2 regions of the Streptomyces sp. Ag109_G2-15 genome follow, and region 1 is predicted to be linked to the other one. Evidence: riboswitches for the same ligand, from Rfam matches in the RefSeq annotation. Region 1 holds a riboswitch; the other holds the start of a gene.

The links. A riboswitch is a leader RNA that binds a small molecule or an ion and turns the genes downstream of it on or off. The one in region 1 is predicted to bind ZMP and ZTP.
Region 2: it holds a riboswitch for ZMP and ZTP, as region 1 does, so the genes downstream of both, CRP49_RS08315 (glycine hydroxymethyltransferase) here and CRP49_RS39920 (bifunctional 5,10-methylenetetrahydrofolate dehydrogenase/5,10-methenyltetrahydrofolate cyclohydrolase) in region 1, are expected to answer to the same signal.

What each region holds. Positions count from the first base shown of each region.
Region 1 is NZ_OCNI01000002.1:757,563-761,531, reverse strand. It holds gene CRP49_RS39925 (CU044_5270 family protein) at 1-805, shown strand, start outside; gene CRP49_RS39920 (bifunctional 5,10-methylenetetrahydrofolate dehydrogenase/5,10-methenyltetrahydrofolate cyclohydrolase) at 806-1,654, opposite strand; ZMP/ZTP riboswitch at 1,678-1,758, opposite strand; gene CRP49_RS39915 (hypothetical protein) at 2,251-3,093, opposite strand; gene CRP49_RS39910 (MarR family winged helix-turn-helix transcriptional regulator) at 3,154-3,702, shown strand; gene CRP49_RS39905 (nuclear transport factor 2 family protein) at 3,727-3,969, opposite strand, start outside.
Region 2 is NZ_OCNI01000001.1:1,940,724-1,944,692, forward strand. It holds gene CRP49_RS08315 (glycine hydroxymethyltransferase) at 1-1,251, opposite strand, end outside; ZMP/ZTP riboswitch at 1,284-1,375, opposite strand; gene rocD (ornithine--oxo-acid transaminase) at 1,478-2,683, shown strand; gene CRP49_RS08325 (glutathionylspermidine synthase family protein) at 2,680-3,864, opposite strand; gene CRP49_RS08330 (hypothetical protein) at 3,912-3,969, opposite strand, start outside.

The DNA.
Region 1 (3,969 bases):
CGCAGTCGTCCTGGTCACCGCCCTGACCGTGCTGATCGGCGGCCCGAGCACCCCGCCGGCCCTCGCCGCGCCGCGCCCGCTGACCGTCCGGGCCCACTCCACGCCCGTACCCCTGAAGGAGCTGGCCGGCCTTGCCGATGCGGCCGCGCAGGACGACACACCGAGCCTGCTCAAGGGCACGCATGTGCAGTCGTGGAGCCTCGGCATGAGTGACGACAAGCCGCCCGTCACCCTCCCCGAGGAGCGGGTCGTGCGCTGGAGGGCGGACGACAGCCACACCGAGCTGGTCGTGGCGACCGACCCGCGTCACCGCGGCCGCCCGGTCCTCACCGACGAGGGCGGCGAGCCGCGACTGGTCGAGGACGGTCACGTCCTCAGCCGGACCACCTACCCGCCGAGTTGGAGCGACGACCCGCCCGAGGCACGCCCGCCGCACACCCCGGCCGCCCTGCGCGACTACCTCGCCGAGACCGTCCGTACCGACTCCCCGCGCACCCCCGAACTCCTCGACGCCGTCAGGGAGTTGCTCGACCACTGGACGCTCGGCGCCCGTGAGTCGGCGGCGCTCGTCCGGGTCCTGGCGGACGCCCAGGGGCTGCGGCCCGTGGGGCAGGTGACGGACCGCCTCGGTCGCCCGGGGCAGGCGTACGTGTACGGCGGCGAGGGCGGGGGAGGTCGGCGCATGCTCATCCTCGACCCCCGCACCGGAGCCGTCCTCGGCCTGGAGACCACCTTCACCCAGGACGAGCCCGAGTGGGGGGTCAAGGCCGGGGACGTCATGGACTACAGCGCCTGGATGCGCTGATCACACCCCGAGCTGCCGGGCGGCGGCGTCGACGGTCTGCTCCAGCAGGGTGGCGATCGTCATCGGGCCGACGCCGCCCGGCACCGGCGTGATCAGCGAGGCCCGCTCCACGGCGGAGTCGAAGTCGACGTCGCCGACGTTGCCGGGGTTGTAGCCCGCGTCGATGACGACCGCGCCCGGCTTGATGTCCTGCCCCCGGATGAGGCGCGGCCGGCCCACGGCGGCGACCACGATGTCGGCCTCGCGCACCGCGGCCGACAGATCCCGGGTGCGCGAGTGGCAGTACGTCACGGTCGCGTCGCGGGCCAGGAGCAGCATGCCCACCGGCTTGCCGAGGATGGCGCTGCGGCCCACCACCACGGCCCGCTTCCCTGCCGGGTCGACGTCGTACTCGTCGAGCAGCCTGAGGATGCCGCCGGGCGTGCAGGAGACGAAGCCCGGCAGACCGAAGCTCATTGTGGCGAACGAGGCGAAGGTGACGCCGTCCACGTCCTTCTCCGGCGCGATCGCCTCGAACGCGGCCCGCTCGTCGATGTGGTCGCCCATCGGGTGCTGGAGCAGGATGCCGTGCACGGTTGGGTCGGCCGACAACTCCCGCAGGGCGCCGACGAGTTCGGTGGTGGTCGTGGCGGCGGGCAGCGCCACGTGCCGGGACTCGATGCCGGCCTTGCGGCAGCGGTTCTGCTTCATGCGGACGTAGGTGACGGACGCCGGGTCCTCGCCGACCAGCACCGTGGCCAGACAGGGCGCGCTGCCCGTCCGTTCGGTGAGATCGGCGGCCTTCTTCGCGGTCTCCTCGACGATGCGGCGGGCGAGGGCGGTGCCGTCCATGAGCCGGGCCTGTGTCATCTGCACTCCTGAGCTGGGTTGACCTTCATCGCCCAGGCGCGCGGCATCCTCCACGGACCGCTCCCCGGTGGTACTCCACCTCAGCGCCAGTCACGGCCCGCCCACAGACTAACCGAGAGCACGAGCGGCACTGAGGCTGCGTCGGCCGATGCGGCTGGCGTGCGGGCGGTGTCGGCCGCGCCGGCCCGGGCCCAGGTCGCGTCGGCGGACGTGGGTGGATGCCGGGGCGGGGGCAGCTTCCCGCGCGCGCATGCCCGGCGCGCCCGCTCTGGTGGTTCGGGCAGTGTCGGCCGCGCCAACCCGGCCCAGACCGCGCTGGCCGGCGTGGGTGGATGTCGGGGCGGGGGGGCGGCTCCCCTCCGGCACGGGCATTCCCGGCGCATGCTCGGCGCCCCGCTCTGGTGGTTCGGGCGGTGTTGGCCGTGTCGGTCCCGGGCCCAGACCGCGGTGGCCGGCGTGGGTGGATGCCGGGGGCGGGGCCAGCTCCCCGCACGGGCATGCCCGGCGCCCGCCCGGCGCCCCCGCTCTGGTCGCCAGGACGGTGCCGCCCCGTCGGCCCGGGCCCAGCCCGCGTCTGCCGACGCAAGCGGCGGTCCTCAGTCCGTGTCCGTCGCAGCGGGCAGCGCCGTCGGATCCGTCCCGGTGAGAAACGCCGACGCCTGGCCGGCCAGCCGGTCCGCGCCGATGGCCTCGGCCCAGCGGACGATCTCCGCCGCCAGCGCGACGGCGCCCGCCTCGTCGCCCGCGTCCCGGGCCAGGACGGCCAGCAGCAGCTGCTGGGAGAGGGTGCCGGGCACCGTGCCGGCCCGGGCGCCCAGCGCGGTGGCCCGGCGCCAGCGTTCCCCGGCCCGCTCGTGGTCTCCGGTGTCGTGGTCCTGACCGCCGAGGTGCCGCAGTGCCTCGCGGGCCAGTAGACCGTCCGCGCCGTCCTCCCCGGCCCGCAGCGCGTCCGTGAAGTGCGTGGCGGCGGCCGTCCGGTCGGCGAAGTGGTTCTCCGTGATCAGCCCGCGGTACATCGCCGCCCAGCCCCGGCGCACCTCGTCCGGGGCCCCGGCGTGCAGCTCCCGTGCCCGGTCGAGGAGGGTGGCGAGAGCCTCGGGGTCCTTGCCGTCCGGGCCGATGCGCAGGGCGCCGTCGACCAGGAGCAGCCGGGAGTAGGTGTGCCTGAGCCGGAGGAAGTCCGTGTCCCAGTCGCCGTCCGGGAACTCCTTCTCGGCTGCATCGATCCGCTCGGCCGCGGTGTCCGTCCCGGCGAACCAGTCGCGGTCCAGGGCGACTTCGGCGGCGGCCCGGGTGAGTCGCGCGTGGTCGGCGGGCTCTTCGACGGTGACCGAGGCCAGCAGCCGTGCGGCCCGGTCCCAGCGGCCCGCGACACTCAACTCCTTTATGGCATCGAGAAGTTCATCGACATCGACGAAGGCGTGCGCAGCATGTGTCATGCCGGGCAAAGTAGTTACCCGAAAAATGATCCACAAGAAAACCACTGCGGGAGGCAGGCAGTGCAGGACTCGGTGGACCGGCACGTGGCCGTCTGGGTGCGCGAACTGGACTGGCTGGACCCGGTGAAAGAGGCGATCATCGCCCGGCTGGCGATCCTCGGTCGGCACACCGCCCAGGCCCGCCGGGAGGTGCTGGACTCCGACGGGCTGAAGTACTGGCAGTACAAGGTGCTGTTGATGCTGCGCAGGTCCGGGCCGCCGTACGAGTCCAGTCCCTCGCAGCTCGCCGACCGGCTCGGGCTGACCCGCGGTGCGCTGTCGGCGCGGCTCGCGCCCGTCGAGGAGGCCGGGCTGATCACCCGTACCCACGAGACCGGCGACCGCCGACGGGTGCGGGTACGGCTCACCGAGGCCGGGCATGCCGCGTTCGAGGCGCACGCGGCAGCGGAGGACGCGGGTGAGGGCGTGCTGCTCGCAGCGCTGACCGAAGAAGAGCGGCGGACGCTTGCAGACCTGCTGCGGAAACTGGTCCTGGCCACCGAGGGCGGCGCGGACGCGCCCGGCCCAGCGTCGCCCGGGCCGAGAAGGTCCAGGTCAGCCGGGAGGTGACCTGGACCCTCGCGACCTTCCTTCCTACTCGTCCCATGCCTGGATCAGGATCTGTTCGGCGATCTTCCCCTCACGCAGGGTGATCATGGACTCGGCGAGGACCCGGGTGCCGTCCGCGTACTCGCAGGACTCGGAGTAGGCGGCGCGGTCGCCCTGGATGACGCACTGGTCCAGCTTGTGCGTCATGTCGCGGCTGTAGACGTCGTCGAGCATCTCGGCTATCTCGCGCCGGCCGTGCAGGACCTTGGGATGGCTGGGCTGGGTGTT
Region 2 (3,969 bases), on a different contig from region 1:
GCCACGGGTGGTCAGGGCGGGGGTGCCGATGCGGATGCCGGAGGTGTACCAGGCGCCGTTCGGGTCGGCCGGGATCGCGTTGCGGTTGGTGACGATGCCGGACTCGAGCAGGGCGGCCTCGGCCTGGCGGCCGGTGAGGCCGTAGGAGGTGGCCACGTCGATCAGGTTGAGGTGGTTGTCCGTGCCGCCGGTGACCAGGGTGGCGCCGCGCTTCATCAGGCCCTCGGCGAGAGCGCGGGAGTTGTCGACGATGCGCTGGGCGTAGTCCTGGAAGGAGGGCTGACGGGCCTCGGCCAGGGCGACGGCCTTCGCGGCCATGACGTGCGGGAGCGGGCCGCCGAGCACCATCGGGCAGCCGCGGTCGACCTGGTCCTTCAGGGAGTCGTCGCACAGGACCATGCCGCCGCGCGGGCCGCGCAGCGACTTGTGGGTCGTCGTGGTGACGATCTGGGCGTGCGGGACCGGGTCGAAGTCGCCGGTCAGGACCTTGCCGGCGACCAGGCCCGCGAAGTGGGCCATGTCGACCATGAGGGTCGCGCCGACCTCGTCGGCGATCTCGCGCATGATGCGGAAGTTCACCAGACGGGGGTACGCCGAGTAGCCGGCGACGAGGATCAGCGGCTTGAACTCGCGGGCCTGGGCGCGCAGGGCCTCGTAGTCGATCAGGCCCGTGGCCGGGTCGGTGCCGTAGGAGCGCTGGTCGAACATCTTGCCGGAGATGTTCGGGCGGAAGCCGTGGGTGAGGTGGCCGCCTGCGTCCAGGGACATGCCGAGCATGCGCTGGTTGCCGAAGGCCTGGCGCAGCTCGGCCCAGTCGGCCTCGGAGAGGTCGTTGACCTGGCGGGCGCCGGTCTTCTCCAGGAACGGGACCTCGACGCGGTCCGCGAGCACGGCCCAGAAGGCGACGAGGTTGGCGTCGATGCCGGAGTGCGGCTGGACGTAGGCGTGCCGGGCACCGAAGAGCGCCTTGGCGTGCTCGGCGGCCAGGGACTCCACCGTGTCGACGTTGCGGCAGCCGGCGTAGAAGCGGCGGCCGATGGTGCCCTCGGCGTACTTGTCGCTGAACCAGTTGCCCATCGCCAGCAGGGTGGCCGGGGAGGCGTAGTTCTCGGAGGCGATCAGCTTGAGCATCTCGCGCTGGTCGTGGACCTCCTGGCCGATGGCGTCGGCGACGCGCGGCTCGACGGCACGGATGACGTCGAGGGCGGCGCGGAAGGCGGTGGACTCGGTCGACAGGGGCTGCTCTGGCATGGGGACCTCCGGACGGCGTGTGTACAGCGTTCACGTTCGGCCCAGGCGCACGGCACTGTTTTACCGCTCGGGCCGCTCCCCGATGGTCGGTCCCATCCCTAGCGCGCCAGTCACGGCCCGCTGATCAGCCTACCGGGCGCGTCGGATCGCGCAGGTCCCGCGTCCACCATGCGAGCGAGGATAAGAAGGGGGATGCATCCCGACTCTCTGGCCCTCTGGAGTTCCCGTGAACGCTACGGAGACGCTCATCGCCGCCGCCGACGCCCACAGTGCGCACAACTACCACCCGCTGCCGGTGGTCGTGGCCACCGCGGACGGGGCCTGGATGACGGATGTCGAGGGGCGGCGCTACCTCGACCTGCTGGCCGGGTACTCGGCGCTGAACTTCGGGCACGGCCACCGGCGGCTCGTGGAGGCGGCCAAGGCGCAGCTGGAGCGGGTGACGCTGACCTCGCGGGCGTTCCACCACGACCGGTTCGCCGCGTTCTGCACCGAGCTGGCCGCGCTGTGCGGCATGCAGATGGTGCTGCCGATGAACACCGGTGTCGAGGCGGTGGAGACCGCGGTGAAGACGGCCCGGAAGTGGGGGTACCGGATCAAGGGGGTGCCCGCCGAGATGGCGAAGATCGTGGTCGCGAGCGGCAACTTCCACGGCCGTACGACGACGGTCATCAGCTTCTCCACCGACCCCGAGGCACGGGCGGACTTCGGGCCGTACACGCCGGGCTTCCAGATCGTGCCGTACGGCGACCTGACCGCGATGCGGGAGGCGCTCACCGAGAACACGGTCGCGGTACTGCTCGAACCGATCCAGGGCGAGTCGGGGGTGATCGTCCCGCCGGCCGGTTATCTGCCGGCGGTGCGGGAGCTGACCCGGCAGCGGGACGTGCTGTTCATCGCCGACGAGATCCAGTCGGGGCTGGGCCGGACCGGGCGGACCTTCGCGTGCGAGCACGAGGGGGTCGCACCGGATGTGTACGTGCTGGGGAAGGCGCTGGGCGGCGGGATCGTGCCGGTGTCGGCGGTGGTGTCGAGCACCGAGGTGCTCGGGGTGTTCCGGCCGGGTGAGCACGGATCGACGTTCGGCGGGAACCCCCTGGCCTGTGCGGTGGCGCTGGAGGTGATCAGGATGCTGCGGACGGGCGAGTACCAGGCGCGGGCCGCCGAGCTGGGCGATCACCTGCACCGGGAGCTGGCCGCCCTGCTCGGCACCGGCAAGGTGACGGCGGTGCGCGGGCGCGGGCTGTGGGCCGGGGTCGACATCGCGCCGAGGGTCGGGACGGGCCGGCAGGTGTCCGAGCGGCTGATGGACCGGGGTGTCCTGGTGAAGGACACCCACGGTGTGACGATCCGGATCGCGCCACCGCTGGTGATCAGCAAGGAGGACCTGGACTGGGGTCTCGCCCAGCTCTCGGCCGTGCTGGAGGGCTAGAGGATCACGTGCGGCAGGAAGCGGGCGTACCCGTCGGTGATCAGGCCCGAGGACTCGCGGATGCCGAGGCCCGCCGGTTCGTCCTGGACGACCCAGGCGCCGAGCACGACGTGGTTGCCGTCGAAGGCGGGCAGCGGGGCCAACTGCTGGTAGCAGCACGGCTCTTCGCGCGGGGCGGCGGGCGTGCCGGGCTCGTGCACGGTGACGCCCTCGCCCTCCCGGCCGAGTAGCGGCTTGGCGACGTAGCCCTGGTGGGTGGCCAGCTCGCGCGGGCCGTCCAGGTAGGCGGGCAGGAGGTTCGGGTGGCCGGGGTACAGCTCCCAGAGGATCGCCAGGAGGGCCTTGTTGCTCAGGAGCATCTTCCAGGCGGGTTCGATCCACAGGGTGGTGCCGGTGCCGCCGCCGTTGTCGAGGGTGTCGAGGACGTGCCCGGCGAAGGCGTCGGTGGTGAGCCATTCCCACGGGTAGAGCTTGAAGATGCTGCGGATGAACCGGAGCCCGTTGTCCACGAAGCGGCCGGAGAGGGTGTCCCAGCCGATCTCCTCCATGGAGATCCAGTCGGTGGCGAGGCCGGCCTGTTCGGCGGTCTCCTTCAGGTAGGCCACCGTCATCAGGTCCTCGCCGAGTTCGTCGGCGGAGGAGTGCGCGAAGTGCAGGGGGCTGCCCGGCGGGAGCAGCGCGGCCTGCCTGCGCCAGGCGTCGACCAGGCGCTCGTGCAGGGAGTTCCACTGGTCGGCGCCGGGGAAGCGTTCCTCCATCCAGAACCACTGGGGTGAGGCGGCCTCGACCAGTGAGGTCGGGGTGTCGGCGTTGTACTCCAGGAGCTTCGCCGGTCCGGTGCCGTCGTAGCGGAGGTCGAAGCGGCCGTAGACGGAGGGGAGTTCGGCGCGGCGCTGCCAGGCCTCGGTGACGGCGGCGGCGACGCGCGGGTCGGTGATGCCGAGGTCGGCGAGGCGGCCCTCGGCCACGATGTGCTCGGCGGCGGCCAGGCACATGGCCTGCAGTTCCTCGACGGTCTCCTCCAGCGCCTCGACCTCCTCCAGGCTGAAGACGTAGTAGGCGCTCTCGTCCCAGTAGGGGCGCAGCGAGCCGTCGGGGTGGCGGGTGAGCGGGTAGACGAGCCCCTGCTCCTCGACGGTCTGCTGCCAGCCGGGACGGGGGGTGGTGGTACGGCGTTCCATGCGACGTCCGCGTCTTCTGGGTCTTCTGGGTCTTCCGGGTCTTCCGGTCAGCCGCCGGAGCTGCCGTGGCCGCCGCCGAAGCCGCCGCGGTGCACACCGCTGTGC